Regions from separate parts of the Ensifer sp. 2TAB8 genome, predicted to be linked through region 3. Evidence: predicted binding sites of a transcription regulator. Region 3 holds the regulator's gene; each other region holds the start of a gene.
The links. The regulator LexA, encoded in region 3, represses DNA repair genes until DNA is damaged. The targets are predictions, from matches to a motif close to TGTTCNNNNTGTGTTCNG.
Positions count from the first base shown of each region.

Region 1: AB4Z53_RS15990 (DUF763 domain-containing protein) is a predicted target of LexA. The motif match lies at 2,295-2,312, and genes of this name have one in related genera.
Region 2: AB4Z53_RS03785 (DNA recombination protein RmuC) is a predicted target of LexA. The motif match lies at 2,457-2,474, and genes of this name have one in related genera.

Region 1 covers NZ_JBFRGB010000008.1:205,499-210,002, forward strand. Annotated here, with positions in the region: gene AB4Z53_RS15970 (copper resistance CopC/CopD family protein) at 1-279, shown strand, start outside; gene AB4Z53_RS15975 (hypothetical protein) at 893-1,210, shown strand; gene AB4Z53_RS15980 (PAS domain-containing protein) at 1,287-1,697, shown strand; gene AB4Z53_RS15985 (hypothetical protein) at 1,755-2,069, opposite strand; gene AB4Z53_RS15990 (DUF763 domain-containing protein) at 2,354-3,637, shown strand; gene AB4Z53_RS15995 (hypothetical protein) at 3,796-3,990, shown strand; gene AB4Z53_RS16000 (NUDIX hydrolase) at 4,000-4,470, opposite strand.
Region 2 covers NZ_JBFRGB010000001.1:761,822-766,325, reverse strand. Annotated here, with positions in the region: gene AB4Z53_RS03790 (ribokinase) at 280-1,179, opposite strand; gene AB4Z53_RS03785 (DNA recombination protein RmuC) at 1,231-2,424, opposite strand; gene def (peptide deformylase) at 2,576-3,100, shown strand; gene fmt (methionyl-tRNA formyltransferase) at 3,264-4,199, shown strand; gene truA (tRNA pseudouridine(38-40) synthase TruA) at 4,199-4,504, shown strand, end outside.
Region 3 covers NZ_JBFRGB010000007.1:233,204-237,707, reverse strand. Annotated here, with positions in the region: gene AB4Z53_RS14880 (hypothetical protein) at 1-272, shown strand, start outside; tRNA gene AB4Z53_RS14875 (tRNA-Cys) at 516-589, opposite strand; gene AB4Z53_RS14870 (hypothetical protein) at 973-1,305, shown strand; gene lexA (transcriptional repressor LexA) at 1,390-2,115, opposite strand; gene AB4Z53_RS14860 (hypothetical protein) at 2,341-2,592, opposite strand; gene AB4Z53_RS14855 (hypothetical protein) at 2,961-3,593, shown strand; gene AB4Z53_RS14850 (hypothetical protein) at 3,719-4,321, shown strand.

The DNA of each region.
Region 1 (4,504 bases), on a different contig from region 3:
GACGTTGCGCCCGGACGGGTGGGCGAGGTGGACGTATCGATCAACACGCTTAGCGGCGAACTCGAGCCGCTTGCCGCCAAGGAGGTTATGCTTGTGCTGTCCAAGCCTGATGCCGGCATCGAACCATTCAAGCGCGCGGCTGTGCGACGCGGCCAAGCGGATTGGCAGGTCGAACACATGAACATCCCGCTGCCCGGCACTTGGCAGGTGCGTGTCGATATTCTCATCAACGATTTCGAGAAGGTGACGCTGAGTGATCAGATTGGCATCGCGCCGTGACTGCGGAGGCTGCCGCCCTGAAGCCTTTGTCAGCCTCTTCCGATTGCGATTGCTGGCGGGATCGCAGTCCCCCTGCCGCGCTCAATCGAAAGTACCCGACTCTGGGCCACCGCCTTGCCGGTGCAGGTTCCTTTTGACGTCGCGCCCTTGCGCGAGCGACGCGACTGGCGGCTGGCCGAAGCTTGTCGGTCGAATGATTTTTCTCGCCGTTAATACTTTAGAAATATCGCATGTTCATGCTGTGCGGCCATGCGCGGCTTCCTGTTGATGACATTTTTGGCGGGCGGATTGTGGGTGGTCGACACGACGTTGTGTGAAGGCCGCTATACCCAGGAGTTTGGGCATGAGGCCCAGTCCGCGACCAGACAAGTTCGCTATTGGCTGAACGCTCAACTGAACTACCTGCGAACGCGCTTCTAGCTTTCCGCCACCTCTTGGTGCTGAGAACCGGCATCGCCAAGCGAGCGCCTCAAGATTTGGTGGCGAAATATTGCTGCTAAAAAGTCACACTGTTCGGCGCTTCATTGCGGAAGAGCTTGGAAATCCGAATTAAAATGACAGTCGTCAAGTGTGGGAGTTGGCTCTGTTCGTTAGTGCGTGCTAAATTGATGAAATGCATAGATCTGATCAAGATGGCGATGCGAAGGTCACGGACCTCATCGCACAATTCAAAGCGGCGCAGAGCCAACTGTTTGGGCTGGTTGACGAATATGAAACGGAACGGTTCCGCTCGCTCGAACGGACCGTGGAGCAAACGTTCATCGAGATTGAGCAGCGTGTCCCACGCGACGCCAGCGAATTTCGCGCCATAGCGCAGTTCTATCTGGATATGTTGGAGGACAATGATGGCGGCTACAACGGGCGGCTGCATGCCTGCTTGCGCCAGCTGGTCGATCGGCACGCCTTTGATGTGTCCGCGCAATTCGACTGATTGACGGTGTTGCGTGTGTCGTTCACACAGGTTCCATTCACACCGGGTAATGATCCCCCGAACATAAGGAAGGCCCATGGAAGGGGATAGAGAGCGCACTTTCGTTGTGGATCTCGCCGATGTGGACACTGCGGATTCCGGGATTTTCACCTGGGACATTACACAGGACCTCGTCTACGCGGACTCGGCTCTGGCGGAGCTTTTCGGACTGATCGCGACGGAGACCAATCGCGGATTGCCGCTCAAGCTCTATCTCGACCGGGTTCACCCGGAAGACCGGCCGTATCTGGCAAAGGAAATTGCCGCCACCATGGTGGGAGGGCGAGCCCAGCTATCGACCTATCGCGTAAAGACGCGAGGCGGGCACTACGTCTCGGTCGTCGCCTTTGGTCGGTGCTTTCGCGATCGGAAGGACACTCCGGTGCTCTATTCCGGGATCGTTGTTCTCGAAAGCGCTACATCGGCAAGCGACCACCGAAGGCACTAATGGCGAAAGGTCGCCAAGGCGCGGAACGGAAAAGCGTTTGGCGAGATTGGTCCGCGATTAGGCGGAAGTCGTTTCGCGAATGCCGCTGTCGAGAGCATTGTGTGCTGCCTGCATCACGTCGATGTCGTGAATGTGGCTTATGGTTGCCATCTCCATCATCAGATCGCCGATCACCAGATCAATGCGTCTCGGAGCCCCGGCATCCCTTTTCGCGATGCAGGCCTCAAGTTGTTCGGACGATCCGCCCAAAGCGTCATAGAGTTCCAGCGCGGTCGTCAGAACCTTTGCGCGACGCACAGCAAGATCACTGGTCGAATCCTCTCCTGAGGAAGCAACCATCAATCGAACAGCTCTGTTTTGGAACTCGCTCATTTTGAACCCTGTTCAAATGCAATCTAGCGTGGAGCATATCGCCGATTGCTGAACTCTATCTTAAGCGCAAAGGTAGAGTTCATAATGCAGTTTGGGTTTTACTCGGGCTGATGCAGTCGAACCGTCCCGAAGGCAAGGTCTCGCGATGATGCTGTTCGGCGACCTGCAGCACCTTCCCACGGACACGACCGAGCCGCCGCGGTCTCGCAGTTTGCCGCGAAAAATGAGAACGTTTGAGGAACTTTCCTATGTGAAAGGGCTTTCTGCCCGTGTATAAGGCCCGGATGGTCCAGAGAGCAGGCAGTGCCGATCTTCCGCTTCACGGTGGCCGGGTTCCCCGGTGGCTTGGCGAGCGCATGACAAAACTTGGTGCGATCATCACCCAGGCGATCGTCATCGAATATGGGCGAGACGAGTTTCTCCGCCGGCTGGCGCATCCGTTCTGGTTTCAGTCTTTCGGATGCGTCATGGGCATGGACTGGCACTCCTCCGGCATCACCACCAGCGTCATCGGTGCCCTGAAACGTGGTCTGTTACCGCTATCGGGCGAACTTGGTATCCATGTCTGCGGCGGACGAGGGCGGAACTCCCGGGAGACGCCGGGCGAGTTGATTGCAATCGGCGAGCGCGTGGGCCTCGACGGAGGCGGCCTGGCGACCACCAGTCGCCTCGTCGCAAAGGTCGACAGTGCGGCAGTGCAAGACGGCTTCGACCTTTACCTGCACGGCTTCATCGTTACCGATGACGGTAAATGGGTTGTAGTGCAGCAGGGCATGAACGGCGAGAGGCGGCAGGCCCGGCGCTACCACTGGCTTTCCGAGGGGATCAGCAGCTTCGTGGATTCGCCCCATACGGCGATAGAAGGTGCGCGGCAGGGCGAAATCGTCAATCTTGCCGACCGCCGCGCTGCGGCTTCGCGCAGTGGCCAGCTCGATCTCCTCGCGTCGCTCGGACCGGACCGGATCGTCCGAGAGGTTGCTGTTATCGAGCCAAGGCGGGCGAGCAAGCAAAGCGCGCAGCCCATGCTGCCGCATCTGATCATGCCTGCGCACCACGACGTGCGCGAAGAAGACGTCAACATGAAGCGCCTGCATGCAACGCTTGCTGCGGCTGCCGACCGTGGCCCGGAGGATTTCGAGCATCTCCTATTGGTGCCGGGCGTTGGAGCGCGCACGGTCAAGGCGCTGGCGATGGTGGCCGAAGTGGTGCACGGCGCGCCGTGTCGGTTCGCCGATCCGGCGCGCTTCTCGCTTGCCCATGGAGGCAAGGATCGCCACCCGTTCCCGGTTCCCCTGAAGGTGTATGACGAGACGATCCGAGTGATGAAATCCGCCGTATCGAAGGCGAAGCTCGGTCGCGACGAAGAGATGCAAGTCCTCAAGCGCCTCGACGATCAGGCCCGCCAGTTCGAGAAATATGCCACCGGCCCGGATCTCAAGGAGATCGTGGCCGGTGAGTTTCGTCAATCGCACGAGTTTGGCGGTCGCAGTGTCTTCGGCTGGGAAGGACCGGTAGAGCCGCCGAGCGATGCAGACCGGCCACGCCGCCGGGGTGACCGCGGCCGGTAACGGCTCCATGCCGCTGCAAGGCGTTGCAGCGAATCTTATTCTTTGATCTTCTTGAGAGGTTCTCGCCGGAACTCAAACCTCTTCCCAAGGGTTGGAAGGGCGTTAGAGCAAGCATGCGAGGGCAGACCAGCAGAATCCACGTCAAGAGGAGTCTCGCGATGGAAGAACTGCAGAGCATCACGGTATCTGAGGAGCGGCTCGAGGATTGCCGTGACGTCGTCGAACTGGACCTCCAGCTTTTGATCCGCGAGACGATCGAGTCCGGGTTTTCGGTGGAAGAGGTTCTGATCGCGATCAGCGAACTGGTGGCGGAAGATTTCGCCCACGCCGTCAAGATCGCCAGCGTCCATTAAGACCAGCGTTCACTGCGGAATGCATTGCTGTCCGAAACGGAGCATCTGGTCGCGCAGCGATGGCTCTGCGACGCGCTTGGCCGCTTCCCGATAGTCGAACCAGGCGAGCTTCCGCTCTCCCTTCTCGGGGAATTTCGCTCGCATGCGCGCGACTTCCAGGGGGTGGAGCTGAACCCTGCAGGAAATCTTGAGCCCGTGGTCCAGCCGCTTCTTGTAAAAGTAGTGGCCGAACGGAAATTTCTGGCAGGTGCCTTTCACGCCAGCCTCTTCATAGGCCTCTCTCGCTGCCACCTCGTGCGCGCGCCTTCCCTTCATCGGCCAGCCCTTGGGAATGACCCAGCGACCGGTGTCCCGGCTGGTTATGAGAAGGATTTCCAATGCGTTGTTGCGCACGCGATAACACAAGGCCGCGTATTGCATACGTGGCGGCCGGCGCAGCATCAACTGCACGTCAGCGGCAATTTGGCGTAGAAAATTCACCGGAATACTGTCTCCCTTGTCGCCCGCTTGCGGC
Region 2 (4,504 bases), on a different contig from region 3:
GACCGGCTCTCTCAGGGTCCTGAATAGACTGGAGATTCTTAAGATAGGGCCAACGCGGACGCTGTTTTACCGATCGCTTTGATAAAATTGCGCGCAAAGTTTTATCTCCGCGACATCGCCTGTCCGGATTGCGCAAACGCTGATTTCAAGGGCTGGAGACGGCCGAGCGCCAGAGCGTGGCAGGAAGAAAGTGCGGGCGCGTTTCGCCCGCACTCGGCTTGGTTTTCGCCGAGCATTCGCATTGTGGGTCCGGTCGATCCGGCCCAGACGCGTTACGAACTAAAGGCGTGATGCCACTTCCGTGGCAAGCGGGATCGAAGGTTGCGCGCCGCGCTTGAGGCAGGCGAGCGAACCGGCAACTGCGGCACGGCGCAACGCATCGGGGAAGGCAATGCCGGCATCCAAGCTGGCCGCGAGATAGCCACAGAAGGTGTCGCCGGCGCCGACCGTATCCACCGGTTCGATCTTCAGGCCCTTGGCACGCTGGATTTCGCCCTCGTGCACCGCGACGACGCCATCGGCGCCAAGCGTGACGATGACAGTCTGTCCGGTCTCCGCATGGAGAGCCTTCATCGCGTCTTCGCGCTCCGCACTGCTGATGCCGCTCTTGCCGGCCAGCAGCTCGAATTCGGTCTCGTTGGCAATGACGATATCGGCCATGCGACCGAGACGTGCCGCATCCGGCGTCAGCGGCGCGATGTTGATGACCGAACGCACGCCCTTCTGTTTGGCTGCGTTCAAGGCCCTCTCGACGGATGCCGCCGGAATTTCGAGTTGCAGCATCAACGTGTCGCCAGGCTTCATGCCGTCGACGGCCTTCACCGCATCGGCCTCGTCGACGGTCGCATTGGCGCTCGCGACCACGACGATGACGTTTTCGCCGTCACCACCGACGAGGATATGCGCGGTGCCGGTCGGCTCATCTACCGTCTTGGTCAGCGACATGTCCGTGCCGGCACCCTTCAAGAGTTCCAGGGCACCTTCGGCGAAGCTGTCGGCCCCGATCGCACCCGCCATCTGCACTGTCGCTCCGGCACGTCGTGCGGCCAGGGCCTGGTTTGCGCCCTTGCCGCCGGCGGCGGTCGAAAAGCCCGTTCCGGCGACGGTCTCGCCCGGCTTCGGAAGGCGTGCGGTCGTGGCGATCAGGTCCATGTTGATGGACCCAAAAACAGTGATCATGTGAAAATTTCCCGTCGGATTGCAGAGTGGGCCGGAGAGTGCCCGAGAGCCTCAGTCCTCGTCAACCACCCGCAGGCGCAATTGCCCCACCCGGTTGTCGACGGCAGCGCGCGGGTCGGTCGTTTCCTGCGTGCCGCCTTCGGCCTCGAGTTCGAGCGCCTCGATCTTTGCGCCGCGCCGGGTAAGCTTGCTCGATGAGATCAGAATGTCCTCGACGTCTTTCTGGCTCATGGCGAAATGGCCCTGGAGCTTGCGCACGCGCTCGTCGAGACGGCCGAGATCCTCCATCAATCTGGCGACTTCGCCCTGGATCAGATGCGCCTGCTCACGCATGCGCGCATCCTTGAGGATCGCCTGAATCACCTGGATCGACAGCAGGAGCAGGGAAGGGGAAACGATGACGATCCGCTGGCGGTGTGCCTTCTGTACGATCGCTTCGAAATGCTCGTGGATTTCGGCGAAGATCGATTCGGACGGCACGAAGAGGAACGCGGTGTCCTGCGTCTCTCCGGAGATCAGATATTTGCTGGCGATATCGCGCACATGCGTTTCCATGTCGCGGCGGAAAAGCTGGGCGATCTGCTGGCGGCGTTCGGCATCCGGTGCGTCACGCATCGCGTTCCAGGCTTCCAGCGGAAACTTGGCGTCGATGACGAGCGGCGGCTGGCCGTTCGGCATGCGGATCGTGCAGTCGGGTCGTGCACCGTTCGACAGCGTCGTCTGGAAGGCGAAGGCGCCCATAGGCAGCCCGTCGGCGATGATCGCTTCCATGCGCGACTGCCCGAAGGCGCCGCGCGTCTGCTTGTTGGAAAGGATTGCCTGCAGCCCGGCCATGTCCTTGGCCAGCGACTGGATGTTGTTCTGGGCGTTGTCGATGACCGCCAGCCGTTCCTGCAGCCGCCTGAGGTTTTCGTGCGTCGCCTTGGTCTGTTCGGTGATCGAGGCGCCGATGCGATGGGTCATGCCGTCGATGCGCTGGCTGAGCGTCTGGTTGAGTTCTGCCTGCCGCGCGCCGAAGACCTCGGCCATGGCGGCGACCCGCCCTTGCATCTCCGTCTGGGCGGCGAGCAGCATTGCCATCTGCTCCTGCCGCTCCTCGTCGTCGTTGTCCCGTCGCCGCGAAAGCGCCATCAAAATTGCAACGACGACCACCAGGCCGACGGCAATCGCGAGATGGCCAAGGGTGATCGGCAAGGTGCCGATGAAAAACAGCGGCTGGGCGAAGGGAAGAGGCGCAGGTTCCATGCGCCAAACCTAACAGATTCTTTGGTTATGTGTAGATCAAAACAAGAACATTCGCGCCGTGCAGTTAACGCCGGCCCGTCCAGGAAAGGCTGCCGAAGGTGGCAAGCCAATTTCCTTGCACGCCGATGGAAAGATCGGCTATGGGAGCAGCATGACGATCAAGCCGCTTATCATCCTTCCCGATCCTGTGCTTCGCCAGGTTTCCACGCCGATCGAAACCGTCGACGCGGACGTCCGCCGTCTGGCCGACGACATGCTCGAAACCATGTACGATGCCCCCGGCATCGGCCTTGCCGCGATCCAGATCGGTGTCGCCAGGCGCATGCTGGTGCTCGACGTTTCGAAAGAGGGCGATGAGAAGACGCCGCTCGTCTTCATCAATCCCGAGATCGTCGCTTCGTCCGAAACCTATTCGGTCTACGAGGAAGGCTGCCTGTCGATCCCGGATTACTACGCCGAGGTCGAGCGCCCCGCGTCGATCACCGTCAAGCATCTCGACCGTGACGGCAAGCAGCAGACGATCGAAGCCGACGGCCTGCTCGCCACCTGCCTGCAGCACGAGATCGATCACCTGAACGGCGTGTTGTTCATCGATCACATCTCCAAGCTCAAGCGCGACATGGTGATCCGCAAGTTCACCAAGGCCGCCAAGACGCGCGGCGCCAAGGCGATCTGAGCTTCGATCGCACAAGCGGTCGCGAACAGATCGCGCGAACGGCTGAATTTGACTCCAGGAAAAGCGTGAAACGGTTTTCCTCCCGGGGTTGCCCTGTTTCAGAGAATGAGATCATTTCGCCGTTTCCCCGCATGAAGTGATCTGAGAGGACGGAGTTACCGCCTTGTCGCTTCGCATCATCTTCATGGGTACGCCGGAATTTTCCGTGCCGACGCTGGCAGCGCTCGCAGAAGCCGGTCACCAGATCGTTGCCGCTTATACGCAGCCGCCACGGCCCGGTGGTCGCCGCGGGCTCGATCTGCAGAAGTCGCCGGTGCACCAGGCAGCTGAACTGCTCGGCATTCCCGTGCTGACGCCGCTAAACTTCAAGGACGAGGCGGATCGCCAGACCTTCCGTGATTTCGACGCCGACGTCGCCGTCGTCGTCGCCTATGGCCTGCTTCTGCCCGAGGCCATCCTCACGGGCACCAAGCTCGGCTGCTACAATGGCCACGCCTCGCTGCTGCCACGCTGGCGCGGTGCCGCACCCATCCAGCGCGCGATCATGGCCGGCGATCATGAGACCGGCATGATGGTGATGAAGATGGAAAAGGGGCTCGATACGGGCCCGGTCGCTCTCACCAAGACGGTCCAGATCGGCGAGACGATGACCGGTGGCGAGCTGCACGACCGCCTGATGCAGGTTGGCGCCAGCCTGATGCGGGAAGCGATGGCGAAGCTCGAGGCCGACGATCTGCCGCTGACGGTCCAGGCCGAGGATGGTGTCGTCTACGCCCAGAAGATCAGCAAGGCGGAAACCCGCATCGACTTCGCCCGTCCTTCACGCGAGGTGCATGATCATATCCGCGGCCTGTCGCCGTTCCCGGGCGCCTGGTTTGAGCTCGAAATCGCCGGCAAGCCGGAGCGCATCAAGGTGCTGAACTCCGAGCCCGCTTCCGGCACGGGTGAGGCCGGAACGGTGCTCGACGACAGCCTGACGATCGCCTGCGGCGAAGGCGCGGTTCGGCTGACCCGCCTGCAGCGCGCCGGCGGCAAGGCGCTCGGAGCGGCCGACTTCCTGCGCGGAACACCGGTTGCGCCCGGCACGAGGATCGGCTGATGCCGCGGTTCAAGCTGACCGTCGAATATGACGGCTCGGACTATGTCGGCTGGCAGCGGCAGGACAATGGCGAGTCCGTGCAAGGGGCGATCGAAAAGGCGATCCTGTCTCTGACCGGCGAGGCCGTTTCGATCCGTGGCGCCGGCCGCACCGATTCCGGCGTGCACGCCAGCGGCCAGGTCATGCATGCCGATCTGACCCGTCCGTGGAAGCCCTATACGCTTCGCAATGCGCTGAACGCGCATCTGGGGCTTGCGGGCGAGCGCGTGGCGATCCTTGAGGCCGAGGAAGTGTCCGAGGAATTC
Region 3 (4,504 bases):
GTTTGGTGTGTGGGAGCTCTTTCCGCGCCACGTCCAAGTTCGACAAGGGGCCGCGCCTCTTTAGGGGCGGCAGACAGCATCGGGAGTACGTGCTGAGCCTCGAAAAGATCGGCGAGATTGTCGTCAGAATCGCGCTCGCCGAGATCGATGTGAGGGACGAGCGCTTCTTGCAGAAGGCGATGAAGTGGCAGCGACCGATCCCGTCGCGACCCTCATGGACGCTCACAGGGCGGCCCGGAGGGCGCTATGACAGCCTTCCGCAGAGACAGTGACCTGCGACGTGTTCGTAGGCGGCGCGAAGGAGAAGCGGGGTTCAAGCACCTGCAGCTGGTGAGCGGGTTTCTGGCTCAGGATTCGCTGTGAACATGTCGCATTTCATGTCGTATGGATCCGCCGTCGCCGCGTGGAAGTGCAGGGAAAGCAAGGGAATCTCGTAGCAACATCGCGTTACGCGGAAGCGGTGTTTTTCCGCTTCGCGACGACTGCAACATATTGATTATATTGGTGAATGTATTTGGAGGCCTCGCCCGGAATTGAACCGGGGTACAAGGATTTGCAGTCCTCTGCGTCACCACTCCGCCACGAGGCCTCACGGCTCGGATAACCGAGCGTTGGCGGGGATTTAGAATGATTGCAGAAAATCCGCAAGAGGCATTTTCGGAAAAAGCACAAAGCGAATTTGCGGTTCGGGCGCTTTCCACAGGCAGAACGTCTGGCAATGTCGATTGCTCCTGCCCAGCGTGCAGCAATGCTTCAAGAGGAGGTCGGAACGATTGCCTTCCTCAGCTTACTCCGGGTTGAGACACCTGGGAGCTTTCGCTCAGGCGTGCCACACGCCCGCACAAGCCACGTCTTCTAAATCCCCTGCGGATCTTATCGCTTCGGTGAAATCGGTAGAGGGGGAACGATGACTCCGCTGACATCAGCCGCATCGATAGCGTCCGTCATCATCAAGCGGAGGCAATGGCTTATATGAAAACGAAACTTGTCCTGACGGCCTTGGCCCTCTTTGCTGCGACCACATTCGAGGCGCGGGCAGAGGACCTGGTTTTCAAGCTGAAGAACAACACAAATGCAGTTCTGACTAACTTCTACACGTCGCCGGTGGGCGTCAACGAGTGGGAAGACGATGTATTCGGCCGGCAGGTTCTGAACCCCGGCGAGAACATGGAGATCACCATCGCTGACGGTCGGGATGTCTGCAAGTACGACATGCGCTTCGAATTCGAAGAGGACTCGGGCCTTGATACGACCGAAGATACGCAGGACCTTTGCGAACTCGGTGAATACACCATCCACGAGTAAGCGGCGCGTTATCGGATAAACAAGAAGAGCCTCGCTACCCCAAGCGGCAGCGAGGCTCTTCAGAGTGCCGATTTTTTCTGGAGGTCAATGGTAGCGGCGGATCAGCCCAACGAGCTTGCCCTGGATCTTCACACGATCAGGCCCGAAGATCCGTGTCTCGTAGGCAGGGTTTGCGGCCTCAAGCGCAATCGATGCGCCCTTGCGTCGGAATCGCTTCAGCGTCGCTTCCTCGTCATCCACGAGCGCCACGATGATATCGCCGGGGTTGGCGGTATTGCCATTTCGGATGATCACGGTGTCGCCGTCGAAGATGCCGGCTTCGATCATCGAGTCGCCCTTGACTTCGAGGGCGTAGTGTTCGCCGTTGCCGATCATGTCGAGCGGAACGGTGATGTCGTGCGTGTTGTTCTGGATCGCCGAGATCGGCACACCGGCAGCGATGCGGCCCATGACCGGCACGGAAACTGATGTGTTTTCGGCCACCGGCGCCGGCTTCGGTGGTGCGGCAGGGGCTGCCGCCGGCGGCTTGCCGAGGCTTCCCTCGATCACGCTCGGCGAGAAGCCGCGACGCGGCTGCTGCTGGCTGGACGCGTAGGCTTCCGGAAGCTTGATGACCTCGAGCGCGCGGGCCCGGTTCGGAAGACGGCGAATGAACCCGCGTTCTTCGAGCGCGGTAATCAGACGGTGGATGCCGGACTTCGACGCCAGGTCGAGCGCATCCTTCATCTCATCGAATGACGGCGGGACGCCCGACTCCTTCATGCGTTCGTGAATGAACAGAAGCAATTCCTGTTGCTTGCGGGTCAGCATGGCACGTCGCTCCAGAAGGCGTGAAACAAATCAAGAACAGACACTATCTGTTCCATATGTGTTCTGCAAGTGCCTAAAATTCCGTGAATTCAGTCAATTGGCGCGACTGCGCGTGCTGATTGGTCACTTTTACGGGAGCAAAGCGGGTTTGGGTGATGATTGTGTGGCCGGCAACGGCCGCATTGGACCGCATCGGGCGAATCGCGAGCGTTCTGATGGCGAGGGTCAGGCCGGCTGCGTGGCGGCGCAGGCGTCTTCGAATTCCTTCACCGTCTCGGCGCTGTTGTCTTCGGGAAGCACCGCGTCCGCCGCATCGGTTGCCACGGGCGTGTCGCCGTCATAGACGAACGACTGGATGTAGAACGCAATGGCGCCCTTCCACACGTTGCGTCCATCAATCTGGTGGCAGGGTACGGCGCTTTCGAAGTCCGTCTGCAGTTCATCGACCGTGGCGGCACTGAGCTTGACGTCAGGCATGTTAGGCGATGCGACTATCGAAGCGAGAAGCAGGGCGGCAAGCACGGTGATCGTCCACTTTGAGGCAAGGGTGGGACTACGGGGCGGTTAACGATGTGAACCGCGCTTTCGTTCCGAAGTCCAGCAAACTTGGCGATCACTCTCATGTGTTCAACAGGTCTTTGAGTTCAGGCTGTGACCGTTTTGCGCCAGAGGTGCGCGGCGGCAAGGCCCTTGATCCTGGTGCGATCGGCCGACCCGCATTCGCATCGGTTGTGCCAGTCAATGTCCTCCCTGTTGGAGTGCGCAAATCCCTGTTGTGATCGCGCCGCATTGTCTCGACAGGTTGCAAAAATACGATAACTTTGCGGGGAAAGTGGGGTGGTTGCATGCATAGATTGTCGTTGGCGGTTCTCGGTCTGTTGGTGGCGGCCGGAGCGGCCTCTGCTGAAGAGGGCCGTTCGAATATCTGGAAGCGGATCAACGCCTGGACGGTCGGTTCCGATCCGTCCTTGGGCGGCTCGTGCTACGCGGCGACGAGCTATGACGCCGGCGCGATTCTTCGTATCGGCTTCTATCCAAAGGGATCGGCGAACCTGGCGTTTCTTTCGATCGGCAATGCCACCTGGAAATCGATCGAGCCGCAAAGAGAGTATGACGTTGCCTTGCAGCTCGACCGCGGCCGCCAGTGGCCGGCCGTTGCGTTCGGCGTGGACCTCACGGGTTCGAAGGCTCTGGTCGTCAATTTTTCCAATACCGACTTCTTCACCGAATTCGTGCGCAAGAATACGCTGGCGCTGGCGTTCGAAGGTCGTGTGGTGGCGAGCCTCAGCCTGCGTGATTCGATGAAGGCCGTCAGCGAGATGTTCAAATGCCAGGAGGCCGTGAACACGCTGATGCCGAGCGGCGGACAGGGGGAGGCCGCCGATCCGTTTGCGGGCGCCGGCAACAATGCGCCGAACAATGACCCGTTTGCGGGCGGCGGGCAGAGCAAGTCGTCGAAGGATCCCTTCGCCATGTAATTCCTTGGCGTGAGCACCGGTCCGCGCGAGAGGTGAATATTCCTAAAATATTGCGTGGGTACGGGTCGCCCACCCTCGACAGTCACGCGGCGACCCATCAAAATGCGAGCAAACGGGGGCTTTGCATGCGTAGATTGCTGTTCGGGTTGATGAGCTGTCTGATGGTGACGGGGCCAGCCGCGGCTGAAGAGTCCGAGATCATCAAGTGGAAGGAGGTCGGCGGCTGGATTGTTGCTTCCGACACGTCGATGGAAGGCTCGTGTTTCATTACGTCGATGTTCGAGGGCGGGGTCAGGCTGCGCCTGGGTTTCTATCCCAAGGGCTCCGAATCGCCACTCTACATGAGCTTTGCCAGCGACGACTGGAAGTCGCTCGAGATCGGCAAGGACTATGACCTGACGTTTCGCTTCGACAAGAGCGATCCCTGGAGCGCTTCGGCGACCGCCGCCGGAGACGAGAACGGCAAATTCCTCTTCGTGAATGTCACCGACCCCGAATTCCTCACAGGCTTCGTGCGCAAACGGGCTTTGGCGATCGCCTTCGACGAACGCGTCATCGTAAACCTCAGTCTGCGTGGCACCGGTCCGGCGGCAGACGAACTCATGAAGTGCCAGCGGGCCGTGGATGAGATCATCGCCGACGAAGGACGCAAGTCCAAGGAGAAGAAGGCCGATCCGTTCAATGCGCCGGGCGAGAAGCGTTCAGCACGCGACCCGTTCAGCCTCTAGCATTGTCGAAATCCGGACTTCTTGCAGACCTCCGGCAATCGGTTTGAGGTTAGGACGGAGAACGCCGATTCATCTGCCGGCGGCGAACCAGCCGCTGTATCGGAAAATCAACTCAACCTTGCCTACGCGAGCCCATCGAGATGAAACAGCGCCACGGGTTGTGGTCGTTGGTGGGGCTATATT